Linked DNA regions of Rhodobium gokarnense. The protein of the gene in region 2 interacts with the protein of the main gene of each other region in a pairwise test. Links are inferred from orthologs where the notes say so. Each region holds a gene or a part of one and is shown on either strand. Other genes may lie near its edges.

Evidence for each region.
Region 1: the proteins of M2319_RS17460 (region 2) and ybgC interact in binary tests that used the Escherichia coli proteins (3 or more experiments, as listed by UniProt). The link is inferred for Rhodobium gokarnense from one-to-one orthologs.

What each region holds. Positions count from the first base shown.
Region 1 is NZ_JAOQNS010000001.1:536,886-545,608, forward strand. Bases 2,244-4,963 are described here. They hold ybgC (tol-pal system-associated acyl-CoA thioesterase), read left to right. Parts: upstream 2,244-3,240; coding sequence 3,241-3,687; downstream 3,688-4,963. Other genes in these bases: M2319_RS02530 (methyl-accepting chemotaxis protein), read left to right, coding at 2,244-3,167; tolQ (protein TolQ), read left to right, coding at 3,928-4,641; tolR (protein TolR), read left to right, coding at 4,760-4,963. Also shown: Holliday junction branch migration DNA helicase RuvB, read left to right, coding at 1-702; M2319_RS02520 (hypothetical protein), read left to right, coding at 839-1,177; M2319_RS02525 (PAS domain-containing protein), read left to right, coding at 1,381-2,022; more of M2319_RS02530, read left to right, coding at 2,019-2,243; more of tolR, read left to right, coding at 4,964-5,212; M2319_RS02550 (cell envelope integrity protein TolA), read left to right, coding at 5,217-6,173; Tol-Pal system beta propeller repeat protein TolB, read left to right, coding at 6,358-7,692; peptidoglycan-associated lipoprotein Pal, read left to right, coding at 8,021-8,503.
Region 2 is NZ_JAOQNS010000011.1:29,869-38,699, forward strand. The notes cover bases 2,372-5,199. They hold M2319_RS17460 (acyl carrier protein), read left to right. Parts: upstream 2,372-3,581; coding sequence 3,582-3,818; downstream 3,819-5,199. Other genes in these bases: fabD (ACP S-malonyltransferase), read left to right, coding at 2,372-2,548; fabG (3-oxoacyl-[acyl-carrier-protein] reductase), read left to right, coding at 2,578-3,315; fabF (beta-ketoacyl-ACP synthase II), read left to right, coding at 3,874-5,136. Also shown: rplI (50S ribosomal protein L9), read right to left, coding at 1-428; rpsR (30S ribosomal protein S18), read right to left, coding at 545-793; rpsF (30S ribosomal protein S6), read right to left, coding at 806-1,270; more of fabD, read left to right, coding at 1,607-2,371; endolytic transglycosylase MltG, read left to right, coding at 5,258-6,451; M2319_RS17475 (YicC/YloC family endoribonuclease), read left to right, coding at 6,526-7,413; gmk (guanylate kinase), read left to right, coding at 7,437-8,087; M2319_RS17485 (alcohol dehydrogenase), read right to left, coding at 8,671-8,831. UniProt on the Escherichia coli protein: Carrier of the growing fatty acid chain in fatty acid biosynthesis.

The DNA.
Region 1 (8,723 bases), on a different replicon or contig from region 2:
ATCCACCGGCTCAATCCGGCGGTCGAAGAAATCCTCTATCCGGCGATGGAGGATTTTCAGCTCGATCTGATCATCGGCGAGGGGCCGGCGGCGCGGTCGGTGCGCATCGATCTGGCGAAGTTCACCCTGGTCGGGGCGACGACACGGCTCGGCCTTCTGACGACGCCGCTGCGCGACCGCTTCGGCATTCCGGTGCGGCTCGACTTCTATTCGGTGGAAGAGCTGGAACTGATCGTGAAACGCGGCGCGCGGATCATGGCGACCGGCATCACCGAGGAGGGCGCCAACGAGATCGCAAGAAGAGCGCGCGGCACGCCGCGCATCGCCGGCCGGCTCCTGCGCCGGGTCTGCGACTTCGCCACCGTCGCCGGCGTCGATGCCATCGACCGGGCGGCGGCCGACAGGGCGCTCCGGCAGCTTGAGGTCGACGCGGCCGGGCTCGATTCCCTCGATCGGCGCTACCTCACGACCATCGCCATGAGCTTCGGCGGCGGACCGGTCGGCATCGAGACGATTGCCGCGGCGCTGTCGGAGCCGCGCGATGCCATCGAGGAAATCGTCGAGCCGTTCCTGATCCAGAAGGGTTTCGTCCAGCGCACCCCCCGCGGGCGCATCCTCACCCCGCACGCCTTCAAGCATCTCGGCCTTGCGGCGCCCCCGCCGATCGCCGCGCAGATGGGACTTTTCACGGAAGACGAGTAGGCTTTTCGGTCCTTGCTGGAAGCAACCTTTCCGCGAGGCTGGCGTTTCTTCCCCGTCCTCAGGCAGAATGGGCTGCCGGCACGATACGAGGCGAGGACACCAAGACCTGACCGATTTCGATGCGCGGCTTGCCGCAGTGCCGGTCCTGGCGCAGCGGCCGGACCGCATAGACGCCCGCACCTACAATCTGTGGCGCCGCGCCCGCGGCCGCTGGGGCACGCCGCTGCGACTGCACTTTGCGGACCTGAAGGAAATGGAGCTGGTGCTTGCGGATAGCTACTGGGTCTGCGTCGATGCCAGCAAGAACGACGTGCCGGTGATCGCCTGGGTCGAGCTTGAAGACGAAAACCGCAGCGCCCTCCACACCGACGTTGCCTGCAAGCTCAACTACTATCACTTCGCCGCCTCGGCGCTGCGCGGACGGTGTTTGAGGCTGATGGAGGAAGCGCTCGGCGCGCGGCTGCGCGGGCGGTAAGGTGTTGCCGGCGTCGTCGCCGGCTCGATGATTTATGAATACTATGGTTTCCGACAGAGAATACTACTATATTATTGTTCGTGATTCCATATTATACATTGAATTCTTACAATTTTAATTGCTTTCGAAGGTTTGCTTAACCAGTCATTTACGCCTTTCTCGTGAAACTCGCGCCCGGGCACAACCGTCCAGCAACAATCAGAATGGGCTGGCCGCGAGCGAGGAGTCAGGTCTTGAAGCGCAACGACAAGGTGCATCTCTCAGGCGTGGAGAGAACCTTCCCGGAGAACGACATCATCGTGTCGAAGACCGACCTGAAGGGCAACCTGACCTACGCCAACAAGATATTCATCGATATTTCCGGCTACACGGAAAAGGAACTCATCGGCCAGCCGCACTCGATCCTGCGCAATCCGCAGATGCCGCGGGTGATGTTCAAGGTGCTGTGGTGCATGCTGCAGTCGGGCAGCGAGATCTTCGCCTATGTGGTGAACCGCTGCAAGAACGGCGACCACTACTGGGTCTATGCCCATGCCACGCCGAGCTTCGACATGAAGGGCAACATCATCGGCTACCACTCCAACCGGCGGGTGCCGGACCGGCGCATCCTGGAAGAGCACATCATCCCGCTCTACGCCAAGCTGCGCGAAGAGGAGCACCGGCACGCCTCGGCCAAGGACGGCCTGACGGCGTCGACCAAGATGCTGGAATCCATGCTCGACGACCTCGGCATGGACTATGACGAATTTATCGCAACCGTCGGCAAGGAGCGGCACGGGTCCCGGCCGTCGGGACGCCGGCGCCAGGGCTATGACAAGGAAACGGAACGGTGCGTGTGGGCATGAGAAAATCTTCCCTGAGACGAGCGACGGAAGTCTGCAAGGCGGTCGCCAATGGCGACTTCGAGGCCCGGATCCTGAACATCACGGAAAAGGGCGACATGGGAGAGCTGATGCACGCCATCAATCTCCTCATCGACCGGACCGACGCTTATTTGCGCGAGTCCAAGGCCTGCCTCGACTACGTCAACAAGAACCAGCACTTCCGCCTGATCGCGGAGCGCGGCATGGTCGGCGCCTTCGCCGGGGCGGCGCGCAGCATCAACACGGCGATGGCCGGCATCAAGCAGCGCCACGACTCGTTCTGCGATCTCGCCGGCAAGTTCGAGACCCAGCTCCAGGGCATCGTCCAGTCGGTCTCGGCAGCGGTCGAGGATCTGAACGGTGCGGCGGCGAACGTTACCGATTCGGCCAACAGCGCCAATCAGCAGTCGCTGACCGCGGCGGCCGGCGCCGAGCAGGCCTCGGCCAATATGCAGAACGTCGCTGCCTCCACGGAACAACTGACCAGCTCGATCACCGAGATCAACCGGCAGATGGTGCTGTCGGCTGAGGTCGCCAACGGCGCGGTCGCCAAGTCGGCGGCGATGGACGCGGAAATCCGCGGCCTGTCGGGCGCCTCCCAGACCATCGGCGAGGTGGTCAGCCTGATCAACGACATCGCCGCGCAGACCAACCTCCTTGCCCTCAACGCCACCATCGAGGCGGCGCGGGCCGGCGAGGCAGGCAGGGGCTTTGCCATCGTTGCCCAGGAGGTCAAGGCGCTGGCCGGCCAGACGGCGACCGCGACTGAGGAGATCTCGGTGCAGGTCAACAGCCTGCAGGCCGCGACCACCCAGGCCGTGAAGGCCAACGAGGAAATCAATTCGGCCATCAACAAGGTCAGCGAGACCTCCACGGCGGTGGCCTCCGCGGTCGAGGAGCAGAGCGCGGCGACCGGCGAGATCAGCCACAACATCGCCGAGGCGGCGAGCGGAACGCGGGATGTGACGACGAGTATCACCAACGTCCAGGAGGTGGCCCAAGTCACTGCACAGGCAGCGGAAAAGGTGATGACGTCGGCCCGCCAGCTCGCCGATCAGCAGAAGTCGCTGGACGATCTGCGCGGCGAAATGGGCGAATTCCTCGCCGTCGTCACAAAGGTGGGGTAAAGGGGAGGGCGGTTGGCTTCTTTCGAGCCGCCGACCGCCGTTCACAAACCCTCGACCTTCGACGACCTTTCACATGGATGACATTGCGCTTGCCGGCCGCATCGAGGCCGGCCATCACCTTTTGCAGGTCCGCGTCTACTACGAGGACACGGACTTTTCCGGCATCGTCTATCACGCCAACTACCTGAAATTCCTGGAGCGCGGGCGGACCGATTTCCTGCGCCTTTGCGGTATTCACCACAACGAGCTTGCCGCCGGCCACGGCGGTGAGGCGCTGCATTTCGTTGTCCGGCACATGGAGATCGATTTCCATGCCTCGGCCCGGATCGACGACGTCCTGACCGTGGAGACGCGATTCCGCGAATTGCGGGGCGCGCGGATGGTTCTGGACCAGGTGGTGCGCCGCGGGGAGACGGTCCTGATCGGCGCGGCGGTCACCGCCGCCGTCATCAATGCCGCCGGCCGGCCGCGCCGCCTGCCGCCGCAAATGCGCGAAAAACTGGGCGTCGTCGCGGGCTGACCGGTGCGCGTCGGCGCGGAAACTTTTCCGGCTCCACTTTCGTTAATGCTCTATTAACCTTGCCGAAGTCTTGCTGGTGCGGGGCATAAGCGGGTAGACCTTGCGAGCGGCAAACGTTCCAAGTTTTGACATGTTTGGCGATCAGACAGGCGAATACGCGGCCGGTGACGGTTTTGCGCGGAAGTCTCGTCTGGTGACGCCGGGCGACCACTATCGAGACGGACAAGAGGTCTTTTTTACATGAACCCGGTGGATTTGGCCCAGTCGGCCCTGGAGGCCCCGGTCGGCGAGTTGTCGCTGCTGACCCTGTTCCTTGACGCCCATATCGTCGTCAAGTTCGTCATGATCGGACTTCTGCTGGCATCGATCTGGTGCTGGGCGATCATCATCGACAAGTCGATCCTTTTTGCGCGCACCCGCTCGCAGATGAACCGGTTCGAGAAGATCTTCTGGTCTGGGCAGTCGCTGGAGGAGCTCTACCGCTCGCTCTCCGGGCGCGGTAACCACGCGCTGGCGGCGCTGTTCGTCGCCGCCATGCGGGAGTGGAAGCGCAGCCATGAGAAGGGGCGGGCGGCGCTCGGCTCGCTCAACATCCGCATCGACAAGGTGCTCGACGTGACGATCGCGCGCGAGGTGGAGCGGCTGGAGAACCGGCTCCTGTTCCTGGCCACCGTCGGCGCGGCGGCGCCGTTCATCGGCCTGTTCGGCACGGTCTGGGGCATCATGACCGCGTTCCAGGCGATCGCGGCCTCCAAGAACACCAATCTGGCGGTGGTGGCGCCGGGCATCGCCGAGGCGCTGTTCGCCACCGCGCTCGGCCTCTTTGCCGCGATCCCGGCGGTGATCGCCTACAACAAGTTCGCCAACGACGTCGGCAAGCTGAGCGGCCGCATGGAAGGCTTTGCGGACGAGTTCTCCGCGATCCTGTCGCGCCAGATCGACGAGCGCCTGTGAGCGCCGTCCGCGCCGCCGGCCGCCAAGAGCACCTGTCATTTTCGTGGGGACTAACGATGACCGATTGCAGATCCCTCTACGTGCGCCCGCCGGCCCCTGCCGGGGCTGAGGCATAGGCATGGGTGCCGGGGTCAAGCCCGCCTACAAGGGCGGTCGCAGGCGCGGGCGCCGGAAGGTGCACCATGCGCCGATGAGCGAGATCAACGTGACGCCGTTCGTCGACGTCATGCTGGTGCTTTTGATCATCTTCATGGTGGCGGCGCCGCTCCTTACCGTGGGCGTTCCCATCGACCTGCCGGAGACCCGCGCCAAGCCGATGGAGGGCGACACCGAGCCGATCACCATCTCGATCCGCAACTCCGGCCAGGTCTTCATCCAGGACACCGAGATCGATCCGGACGAGATCGTCGCCAAGCTGCAGGCGATCGCCAAGACCGGTTACGACGAGCGCATCTATGTGCGCGGCGACCGGGACGCGGACTACGGCGTCATCATGCAGATCATGGGGCGCATCAGCGCCGCCGGCTACAAGCGGATCGGGCTGGTGACGCTGGAGGAACAGGGAGGCTGATCACGTGCGTGTCGGGCTCGTCACCTCGGCAGTCGTCCATGTCGGCCTGATCCTGTGGGGCACGCTCGCCCTGCCGGATGCGACGCCGTTCGAGGTAACGGCCGTGGAATCGCTGCCCGTCGACCTGGTGCCGATCTCCGAACTGACGGACCTGCAGCGCGGCGACCGGACCGCCAAGGAAATCCGCGAGGTGCCCTCGGAGGCCGAGGTCGAACCGACGCCGGAGCCTGAACCGGAACCACAGCCCGAGCCGCCCGGCGTCCAGCCGACGCCGCAACCGACACCGCCGACGCCGGAGCCGACCCCGCAGCAGGCAACGCCGGAGCCGGCCGCACCGGAACCGGCGCCCGAGCCGGAGCCTGCGCCGCCCGAACCGGAACCCGAGCCCGCGCAGGAGAGTGCGCCGGAGCCCGAACCCGTGCCGGAGCCCGAGCCGCAGCCGCAGGAGCAGGCCGAAGCGCCGTCGGAGATCCCGGACACCGTGCGGCCGCGCTCCAAGCCGACGCCGCCGAAGCGGACAGAGACCGCGCAGAACAAGGACAAGCGGAACGACCAGGTGGCGGCCCTTCTCAACAAGGTCCAGCCGGCCGGCGGCGGCTCGCAGCGCAACAACCAGCCGGCCTCGCTCGGCGCCCGGCGCGGCAACGACAATGCTCGCATGACGCAATCGGAGCTCGATTCGCTGCGCGGCCAGATCGGCCGCTGCTGGAGCCCGCCGATCGGCGCGGCCGAGGCCGAGGGGCTGCTGGTCAAGGTGAAGATGCAACTGAACCGGGACGGCACGGTCGCGGCGCCGCCCAAGGTGGTCAATTCCGGGTCGAGCCCGTTCTTCCGGGCCGCTGCCAGTGCGGCGACGCGCGCGGTCCTGCGCTGCCAGCCCTACCAGTTGCCGGCCGACAAATACGATGCCTGGGAAGAGGTCATCGTCAATTTCGATCCGCGCGAGATGCTCGGCGGGTGAGTTCCGGCGGCAAGGCACGATCCGCAGCGACGGCGGCCATCGTTTCGTCATGGGGATCGGCCAACTGTGCGCTGGAAAGTTGTCACGCGATAAGGCAGAAGCGTTGACGAGACGGAACACGAAGGGGAACCACGGGATGGTCGATATCGTTGTGTCGCGGACCAAACGGGGCTGGGAGCAGACAATGCGGTCGTCACTGTCAAGGATCGCGACACTCGTCCGCGCGACGGTCGCTGCATGCGTGCTGACGGCGGCCGGTGCGCTGCCGGCCTCGGCGCTGATCGAGATCGACATCACCCAGGGCGTGATCGAGCCGTTGCCGATCGCGCTGCCGGATTTCGTCGGCTCCGGTGCGTCGGCAGAGATCGGCCGCAACATCACCAATGTGATCAGCAATGATCTGAAGAATTCGGGCCTGTTCAAACCGCTCGACCCGGCCTCCTTCATCCAGAAGAACCCGGATGTCGGCCAGCCGCCGCGCTTCGGCGACTGGCGCGTGATCGACGCCCAGGCGCTCGTCGTCGGCGCCGTCACCCAGCAGCCCGACGGGCGGCTGAAGGTCGAATTCCGGCTCTGGGACGTGTTTGCCGGCGAGCAGATGACCGGCCAGCAATATTTCACCTCGCCGGACAACTGGCGCCGCATCGCCCATATCGTCGCCGATGCGATCTACGAGCGACTGACCGGCGAGAAGGGCTATTTCGACACCCGCATCGTCTTTGTCGACGAAAGCGGGCCGAAGACCAAGCGCGTCAAGCGGCTGGCGATCATGGACCAGGACGGCGCACGCATGCGTTACCTGACGCAAGGCCGCGACCTGGTGCTGACGCCGCGCTTCAGCCCGTCGAACCAGGTCGTCACCTACATGTCCTATGCCGACGGCCAGCCGCGGGTCTATCTGCTCGACATCGAGACCGGCCGGCGCGAACTGGTCGGCAACTTCCCGGGCATGACCTTTGCGCCGCGCTTCTCGCCGGACGGCAACCGGGTGGTGATGAGCCTGCAGTCGGACGGCAACGCCAACATCTATTCGCTGGATCTGAGGACCCGCCAGACGACGCGTCTGACCTCCTCGCCCTCGATCGACACCAGCCCGAGCTATTCGCCGGACGGGCGCCAGATTGTCTTTGAATCCGACCGCGGCGGGCGCCAGAAGCTCTATGTCATGGGCGCCAATGGCGGCGGCGCGCGGCTCATCAGCAACGGCAGCGGTTCCTATTCGACGCCGGTGTGGTCGCCGCGCGGCGATCTCATCGCCTTCACCAAGCAGGTCGGCGGCAAGTTCCAGATCGGCGTCATGCGGACCGACGGCAGCGGCGAGCGCATCCTGACGGAAGGCTTCCACAATGAGGGGCCGACCTGGGCGCCGAACGGCCGGGTGCTGATGTTCTTCCGCGAGACGCCGGGCGCCAATGGCGGGCCGAAGCTGTGGGCCATCGACCTGACGGGCCGGCACGAGCGGCAGATCGGAACGCCGTCCTTCGCCTCCGACCCGGCCTGGTCGCCGCCGCTCCCGTAAAGGGCTGGCCGGCCGAACGGTGTGGCTAACCGATTGAATTGATGCCGGGGACTGTTGCCGCAGGAACACAGTTGGCCACAACGTTGTTTCGGCGAAGGGTTTTGCGCCGCCCAGGCGGCGTTCATCACCGATTTGGCGCAATGCGGACATAGTCTTGACCGCATTCATTGCCATCAGACAGCGGAATTCGGCGGCTGGGGGCCTCCTTGCGCCGGAATTGTTCTGGAAACCGCCGCAACGAAGTGTTTACCATTCTGGAAAACCGCGGCTTAACCATCGCACTGGTAACCCTGATCATTACTGGGTGGGACTTTTTGGGAGTGATCGCATGCTGAGTAACGCGCGTTTTGCAGGTGCAATGCGACTGTTCGCAGTGGCCGTCGTGGCTCTGACCGTCGCGGCCTGCGCGAACAAACCGGAATCGAATATCAACGGGGTTGCTCCGGGCAGCCCGCAAGACTTCGTCGTCAATGTCGGCGACCGTGTGCTGTTCGACGTCGACTCTTCGTCGCTCGACGCCTCGGCCCGCTCGACGCTGGACGGCCAGGCCCGCTGGCTGGCGCAGTACTCGCAGTACTCGCTGACCATCGAGGGCCATGCCGACGAACGCGGCACCCGCGAATACAACCTGGCGCTCGGCGCAAGGCGCGCGTCTGCCGTGCGCGACTATCTCGCCAGCCAGGGCGTCTCGCCGGGACGGCTGCGCACGATTTCCTACGGCAAGGAACGGCCCGTCGCCGTCTGTTCGGCCGAATCCTGCTGGTCGCAGAACCGCCGTGCGGTCTCCGTCGTCAGCGGCGCCGGAAGCTGACGCCAACGCCACGTTCCGCCCCTATCCGACGGCGACGCCGGGGCCCCGACAACGGGCTCCGGCGTCGTTTCGATTTGGGGTACCGCGGCACTTCGGACGTTGGCGCCGCGCGATTGCGGTCGGACTGGCGGGCGGCCTTGAAAAGGCACGCCCCTTTTTTCGTGAATCCCTTTATAGTGCGGCTACAGCCGATGCCGGAGCGGCGGCCCTGACCGGGGCC
Region 2 (8,831 bases):
TTCATGGTCACCGTGACCTCGACTTCCGGGTGCAGCGCGACAACCACTTCATGCATGCCGATGGTCTTGATCGGCTGGTTGAGGTCGACCTGGCTGCGCCCGATCGTAAAGCCGCCGGCATCGAGCACTTCGGCGACGTCGCGGGTCGACACCGAGCCGTAGAGCTGGCCGGTCTCGCCGGCCTGGCGAATGGCGACGAAGGTGAGGCCGTTGAGCTTTGCAGCGACCGCCTCGGCTTCCTGCTTGCGCTCAAGGTTGCGCGCCTCAAGCTGGGCGCGCTGCGCCTCGAAGCGCTTCTGGTTCGCCTCGGTGGCGCGCAGGGCCTTGCCCTGGGGCAGCAGGAAATTGCGGGCATAGCCCGGGCGGACCTTCACCGTGTCGCCCATCTGGCCGAGCTTGGCGATGCGTTCCAACAGGATGACTTGCATTGGGTTTCTCCTTGCCATCTGTCCCGCGCGGGAAACCGTTTCCCGTCGCGGTTAGAGGCGGGCGCCACCGGGCGCGCCGCCCCAAAGGGAGGTCGGACGATGACCGTCCGTCCTCTTTACTTGATCACGTAGGGCAGAAGCCCGAGGAAGCGGGCCCGCTTGATCGCCTTGGACAGCTCGCGCTGCTTGCGCGCGGAGACCGCGGTGATGCGGCTCGGCACGATCTTGCCGCGCTCAGAGACGTAGCGCTGCAGGAGCTTGATGTCCTTGTAGTCGATCTTCGGCGCATTGGCGCCGGAGAACGGGCAGGTCTTGCGGCGACGGAAGAACGGACGCCGGGTCGGAAGTTGTGCGATGTCAACCATGGTCTGTTCTCCTTACTGCTCGCCGCCGCGCGGGCCGCGATCATCGTCACGGCGCGGTCCGCGATCGTCGTCGCGGCGCGGCCGGTCGCCACGATCGCCTCGGTCCGGACGGTCGCCGCGCTCGGGACGGTCCCGGCGCCGGCGGTCGTCGCGGTCACGCTTCTGCATCATCGCCGAGGGGCCTTCCTCGAACTCTTCAACGCGCACGGTGAGATAGCGCAGGACGTCCTCGTTGAGGCGCATCTGGCGCTCCATCTCGGCGATGGCAGCGTGCGGCGCCTCGATGTTCATCATCGCGTAGTGCGCCTTGCGGTTCTTGTTGATGCGGTAGGCGAGATTGCGGATGCCCCAGTTCTCGACCTTCTTGATGCTGCCGCCATTCTCCTCGATCAGCGTCTTGTACTGGTCGACGAGCTGTTCGGCCTGCTGCCCGGAGATGTCCTGCCGGGCGAGGAACACATGTTCGTAAAGTGGCATGAAGCCGCCTTTCCTTTGCTGCGCAGCCCGGCGCCAAGCCCCTTCGAAGCCTCCAGGAAAGGCTCGATGGTCACCTTCGAGAGCGGGAACACGGGAAGCCGGATCGCTTGATCGATCCTGCCGGCATGACACCGGACCTTCCGTTCAGCCCCCGGCCGAGCGGCTGTTTGAAGCGTGAGCGATATACCCCAATGTTGAGGAAAAGCAAGGCGAAACTGTCGCGGATCGTCGTTTTCGCCGCCGCCGGCCTTGACAGCGCCGGATTGGGCCGTCACTTGACCTGCCAGAATTAACGACAAACAACGACACCGATAAACGGGCAGTCTCAGGAACCCCATGGCAGTTGCATTCACATTTCCCGGCCAGGGCAGCCAGGCCGTCGGCATGGGCAAGGCGCTGGCCGAGGCCTTTCCCGAAGCACGCGCGGTCTTTGAGGAAATCGACGAGGCGCTCGGCGAAAACCTCACCGACATCATGTGGAACGGTCCGGACGACCGGCTGACCCTGACGGCGAACGCCCAGCCGGCGCTGATGGCCGTCAGCCTCGCCGCGATGCGCGCGCTCGAAGCCCGCGGCGTCACCGTCGCCGGCAACGCGTCTTATGTTGCCGGCCATTCGCTCGGCGAATATTCCGCGCTCGCCGCCGCCGGCAGCCTCGGCATCGCCGACACCGCCCGCCTGCTGCGTATCCGCGGCCGGGCCATGCAGGACGCGGTGCCGGTCGGCGAGGGCGCCATGGCGGCCGTCCTCGGCCTCGACCTTGAGGTTCTGAAAGAGGTCGCCGAGCAGGCCTGCCAGGGCGAGGTCTGTTCCGTCGCCAACGACAATGCGCCGGGCCAGGTGGTTATCTCGGGCCGCAAGGCCGCGGTGGAGCGGGCCGCCGACATCGCCAAGGGCAAGGGCGCCAAGCGCGCCATGCTGCTGCCGGTGAGCGCGCCGTTCCATTGCCCGCTGATGGCCCCGGCCGCCGACGTGATGGCCGAGGCGCTCGCCGGCGTGGAGATCGCCGCGCCTGCCGTGCCGCTCGTCGCCAATGTCGTTGCCGGTCCGATCAGCGACCCGGCGGAGATCCGCACCCGGCTCGTCGACCAGGTCACCGGCTCGGTGCGCTGGCGCGAGTCGATCGGCTGGCTCGCCGACAACAGCGTCACCACCCTGGTCGAGATCGGCTCCGGCAAGGTCCTGACCGGCCTTGCCAAGCGCATCGCCAAGGGCGTCGAGGCGATCGCCGTCAACACGCCGGAAGACCTGGAAGCGCTCGCCGAAAAGCTGGCCTGACGCAACTATACTATAAAGAGGACGATCCGATGTTCGATCTGACGGGCAAATATGCATTGGTCACCGGCGCCACCGGTGGCATCGGCGGCGCCACCGCGCGCGCCCTCCATGCCCAGGGCGCGACCGTGGCGATCTCCGGCACCCGCGCCGAGCGGCTCGAGGGGCTCGCCCACGAGCTCGGCGAGCGGGTGCATGTGGTCGCCTGCGACCTTTCCGACCGCGCCGCGGTCGATGCCCTCGTTCCCAAGGCCGAGGACCTGATGGGCCGGCTCGACATCCTCGTCAACAATGCCGGCATCACCCGCGACAACCTTTTCATGCGGATGAAGGACGACGAGTGGGACCAGGTTCTGGAGGTCAACCTGACCGCCAGCTTCCGGCTCACCCGGGCCGCCATCAAGGGTATGATGAAGCGCCGCTACGGCCGCATCGTCGGCATCACCTCCGTCGTCGGCGTCACCGGCAATGCCGGCCAGGGCAACTACGCCGCGACCAAGGCGGGCCTCATCGGCATGTCGAAATCGCTCGCCCAGGAGGTCGCCAGCCGCGGCATTACCGTCAACACGATCGCCCCTGGCTTCATCGAAACGCCGATGACCGATGCGCTGAATGAAAAGCAGCGCGAAGCGATTCTGGGAGGCGTTCCCGCCGGCCGTCTCGGCAGCGGTGCCGACATCGCCTCCGCGGTGGTCTATCTGGCCAGCGACGAAGCCTCTTACGTGACCGGCCAGACACTTCATGTGAATGGCGGTATGGCCATGATTTAAAAGGAAAAACGCCTGCGACGCAAAGCCACTTCCGGAATGCTCCGGGTGGTCTTTCGGCGTCTGGTCAAGCATAGGAAAGTGTGTTACCAACCGCCACGTCAAATGACGGCGTTTTGGTCAGTGAGCGCCGAAAAGCAGCCGATCTGAAGGTCGAAAGCTTCCGGCTCCGATCAACGGATGATCCTCCAGGGAAACCAGGATCGTATTGCGCGCACGGGATTATCCCGTCGACCCAGGAACCGTGAAAGAGACTAGGGACTATTGAAATGAGCGAAATCGCTGAGCGGGTGAAGAAGATTGTCGTCGAGCACCTTGGTGTCGATGCCGAGAAGGTCACTGAGAATGCAAGCTTCATCGACGATCTCGGGGCCGACAGCCTGGATACGGTCGAGCTCGTGATGGCCTTCGAAGAGGAATTCGGCGTCGAAATTCCGGACGATGCCGCCGAGACCATCCTGACCGTCGGCGATGCCGTCAGCTTCCTGGAGAAGAACACCGCCTAAATACGCGGTTTTTCTCTCTCGGAATGGTTGTTGAAACAAGCTGTCGGTAGTTCGTATGAGGCGAGTCGTCGTCACCGGAATCGGAATGGTCACGCCGCTTGGCTGTGGCGTGGATGTCACCTGGGACCGCATTTTGGCCGGCAAGAGCGGCGCCGTGCGGGTCGAGCATTTCGAGGTGTCGGATCTGCCTTGCCAGGTGGCCTGTCTCGTGCCCCGTGGCGACGGATCCGACGGTACGTTCAACCCGGACGACTGGATGGAGCCGAAGGAACAGCGCAAGGTCGATGATTTCATCGTCTATGCGATGGCGGCGGCGGATCAGGCAATCGCGGACTCCGGCTGGTCGCCGAAGGCCTATGAGGACCAGATCCGCACCGGCGTCCTGATCGGCTCCGGCATCGGCGGCCTCAAGGGCATCGAGGACGGCGCCTTCACGGTTCGCGATCGCGGCCCGCGTCGGCTGTCGCCGTTCTTCATTCCCGGCCGGCTGATCAACCTAGCCTCGGGCTACGTCTCCATCCGCCATCAGTTGAAGGGCCCGAACCACGCCGTGGTGACGGCCTGCTCGACGGGCGCGCACGCCATCGGCGATGCGTCCCGGCTGATCGGCCTCGGCGATGCCGAGGTGATGGTGGCGGGCGGCACGGAATCCCCGGTCTGCCGGCTTGCGATGGCGGGCTTTTCGTCCTGCCGGGCGCTGACCACCGGCTTCAACGACCGGCCGCTGGAGGCCTCCCGGCCCTATGACCGGGACCGCGACGGTTTCGTCATGGGCGAGGGCGCCGGCGTCGTCGTGCTTGAGGAATACGAGCACGCCAAGGCACGCGGCGCCAAGATCTACGGCGAGATCATCGGCTACGGCATGTCGGGCGACGCCTACCACATCACGGCGCCGGCCGAGGACGGCGACGGCGCCTATCGCTGCATGAAGGCGGCGATCGAGCGCGCCGGCGTGACGCCGCACGACATCGACTACGTCAACGCCCACGGCACCTCCACGCCGCTCGGTGACGAGATCGAGCTCGGCGCAATCCACCGCCTGGTCGGCGACGCCGCGGACGGCATCACCATGACGTCGACGAAGTCGGCGACCGGCCACCTGCTCGGCGCCGCCGGCGCGGTCGAGGCGATCTTCTCGCTGCTGGCCATGCGCGACAGCGTCGTGCCGCCGACCATCAACCTGGAGAACCCGTCGGTCGAGACCAAGATCGATCTCGTTCCCAAGGTCAAGAAGTCGATGAATGTCGACGTCGCCCTGTCAAATTCCTTCGGTTTCGGCGGCACCAACGCCTCGCTGATCTTCAGGAAGGTCGCGTGAGGGGCGGCGGCGCGACCCGGCATTCGCCCTTTTGCCATATTCGTTCCGGAGTCTTTTTCGCGTGACCGGCTGAACGCCGCGCGGCCGGACAAGGCCGGCGCCAAGGAGGATCCTGCAGGCCATGTCTGACAATCCGGAAACCGGCCATCGCCTCAATCCGCGGAGCCCGCGCGAGGCGATCCAGCCCGAGCCGGCCCCGCCGCCGCCGGGCCGCTCCCGCCACGTCCGCAATCCGGTGGTCATGCTCCTCAACCTGGTGATGACCATCCTCGTCGTCGGCATCGTCATCGGCGGCGCCTTCCTCTACTGGGGCAAGCTGCAGTTCGACGAGCCGGGACCGCTCACCCAGGACAAGACCATCATCGTGCCCCAGGGCGCGACGCTCGATTCCATCACCGGGTCGCTGGAGCGCCAGGGCGTGATCTCCGAAGGCTGGGTGTTCTCCACCGGCGTGCGCATCTACAAGAATGCGGCGAAGCTGAAGGCGGGCGAGTATCTGTTCAAGGCCCGCTCCAGCATGCAGGACGTGATGAACACCATGGTGGAGGGCAAGGCCATCCTCCACGGCGTCACCATTCCCGAAGGCTTCACCAGCGAGCAGGTCGTCGCCCGGCTGAATGCCAACGACATCCTGATCGGCGACCTGACGGCGATCCCGCCGGAGGGCTCGCTCCTGCCGGACACCTACAAGTTCAACCGCGGCACGACGCGCCAGCAGGTCCTCGATCGCATGAAGAATGCACATGATCGGGCGCTCGACGAGATCTGGAACCGGCGCGCGGACGACCTGCCGATCGAGACGCCGGAGGAACTCGTCATCCTCGCCTCGATCGTGGAAAAGGAGACCGGCCGCGCCGACGAGCGCAGCCGGGTCGCCGGCGTCTTCATCAACCGGCTGAAGCGCGGCATGCGCCTGGAATCCGATCCGACGATCCTCTACGGCCTGCATGGCGGCTCGGCCTGGCAGGAATCGCGGACCATCCTGCGCAGCGAACTCAACAAGCCGAACGCCTACAACACCTACCAGATCAACGGCCTGCCGCCGGGTCCGATCGCCAATCCGGGCCGCGCCGCCATGGAGGCCGTCGCCAATCCCTCGCGCACCGACGAGATCTTCTTCGTTGCCGACGGCACCGGCGGCCACCAGTTCTCTTCGACGCTTGAGCAGCACAACCGCAATGTCGCGCGCTGGCGCGAGGTTGAGAAGAAGCGCCGCGAGGAGGCCGAAAAGGCCGCCGCGGAAAAGGCGGCGGAAGACGCGGCGGGCGAGGCAACGGACGGCACCGGAAACGGTGAGGCACCGGCCGCCAACTGACGCGCATCGCGGCGCCCTTGCGATGCGCCGCCGATACCGTCCCAACAGGAGGGCGGCGAAGGCCGCAACACCCCATGGCGCTTGCCAGCATGACCGGGTTTTCCCGGGTCGACGGAACCCATGCCGATGCCCGCTGGACGTGGGAGCTGCGCTCGGTCAACGGCAAGGGCCTCGACGTGCGCCTGCGCGTTCCGCACGGCCGGGAAAGCGTCGATCCCGTGGTTCGGGCGCTGGCGCGTGAGCACCTGACCCGCGGCAACCTCAACGCCACCCTCTCCATCACCCACGACCTGCCACGCACCACCATCCAGCTCAATGAAGAGGTGCTGGACGACGTGCTGGCGATCGCGGCAAAGGTCGCCGAACGCATCGACGCGACGGCGCCGAGCGTCGACGGTCTGCTGGCTCTTCGCGGCGTGCTGGAATTCACCGAAAACGAGGAAACGGACGAGCAGCGGGCGGCGTTCGACGCCGCGCTCGTCGCCGGCTTCGAACGGGCGCTGACCGACCTGGTCGCGGCCCGCGCCGACGAGGGCCGGGCCCTTGCCGAGATCGCCGGGCGCCAGATCGACGAGATCGAGCGGCTGACGGCGGCGGCCGAGGCCTGCCCGGAGCGTAGCGTGGAGGCGATCCGCAAGCGCATCGCCGAACAGATCGCCGTGCTGACCGAGGCCTCCGGAGACCTCGATCCCCAGCGGCTGCACCAGGAGGCGGTGTTCATCGCCAACAAGGCCGACATCCGCGAGGAGCTTGACCGGCTGACGGCCCATGTGGCCGCCGCCCGTTCCCTGCTTGCCGACGGCAAGGTGGTCGGCCGCAAGCTCGACTTCCTCGCCCAGGAATTCAACCGCGAGGTCAACACGCTCTGCTCCAAGTCGAACTCGGTGGAGCTGACCGCCATCGGCCTCGACCTGAAGGCGGTCGTCGACCAGTTGCGCGAGCAGATCCAGAACATCGAATAGGCGACAAGGCGGCGGGGGGAGTCATGGGGACGACGACCAATATCGAACGGCGCGGGGTGATGCTTGTGCTCTCCTCGCCGTCCGGCGCCGGCAAGTCGTCAATCGCCCGCTCGCTGCTGTCGTCGGGCAAGGACGCCGGAGGGCCTGAAGTGACGCTCTCCGTCTCGGTGACCACGCGCCCGCGCCGCGGCAGCGAGGTCGACGGCGTCCACTACCATTTCCTCTCCAAACGCGATTTTGCCGTCATGCGCGATCGTGACGAACTGCTGGAATGGGCAGAGGTCCACGGCAATTTCTACGGCACGCCGCGCGGGCCCGTGGAGGAGGCGCTCGCCGCCGGCCGCGACGTCCTCTTCGACATCGACTGGCAGGGCACCCTGCAGCTCTACGAGAAGGCGCGCGACGACATCGTCAGCATCTTCATCCTGCCGCCCTCCATGGCCGAGCTGAAGTCGCGGCTGGAGCGGCGGGCCGAGGACAGCCCGGAGGTGATCGAACGCCGCCTCGCCAATGCCCGCACCGAGATCGCCCACTGGCAGGAATACGACTACGTCATCGTCAACGACGACCTCGACCGCGCGCTCGCCGACGTCCGCGCCATCCTCGCGGCGGGAAGGCTGAAGCGCGAGCGGCGTCCCGGGTTAGAGGCTTTTGTAAAGACGCTGGTGGAGTAGCGTTTCTGCTCGCTCACGGTGGCGTTGTGGGGTTGCCGTCATTGCGAGCGAGCGAAGCGAGCGTGGCAATCCAGAGCGGCACGCTCCGGGCCAGTGGCTCTGGATCGCCGCGTCGCCTGCGGCTCCTCGCGATGACGCGGAAATTTCTGACGGCATGTCCATTTTTCGTCATTGCGAGCGCAGCGAAGCAATCCAGCATCCGGCGCTTGCATGATGTCGGGAGTCGACGGTTGACGCTCCTCTCCCTGCTACACCCTCGGTCGTCATCCCGGCCTTGAGCCGGGACCCATTGCCTCTTTCCGCACGGTATGTCGGTTATTGGTGGGGAAGGGCAGTAGCCGCGGACGGGCCGCACCCAGGTCGATGCGGGCTACCATGCGGAAAGGGGCAATGGGTCCCGGGTCTGCGCTTCGCTCCGCCCGGGATGACGACGGAGGGGGTGGCGAGCAACGGAGTGAGGCCTCAAGTGCCGCTCTGGATCGCCGCGTCGTCTACCCAGGCTCGCGTCACGCGCCGCTCCCCGTCCTTCGGACCCTCGCGATGATGGACGTTCCTACGCGGCCCCGCTTTCCCGCTCCGGCCTCTATTCCCCGACCGTCAAGACAAGCCGCCCGGACACCTTGCCGGCCCGCAACTCGTCCAGGCACGCATTGGCATCCGACAGCGCGCGCAGCGTCACCGGGATCGCCTCGACATGGCCGCCGCGTACGAGGTCCAGCATGCGCCGCGCCTGGTCGAGAGTGC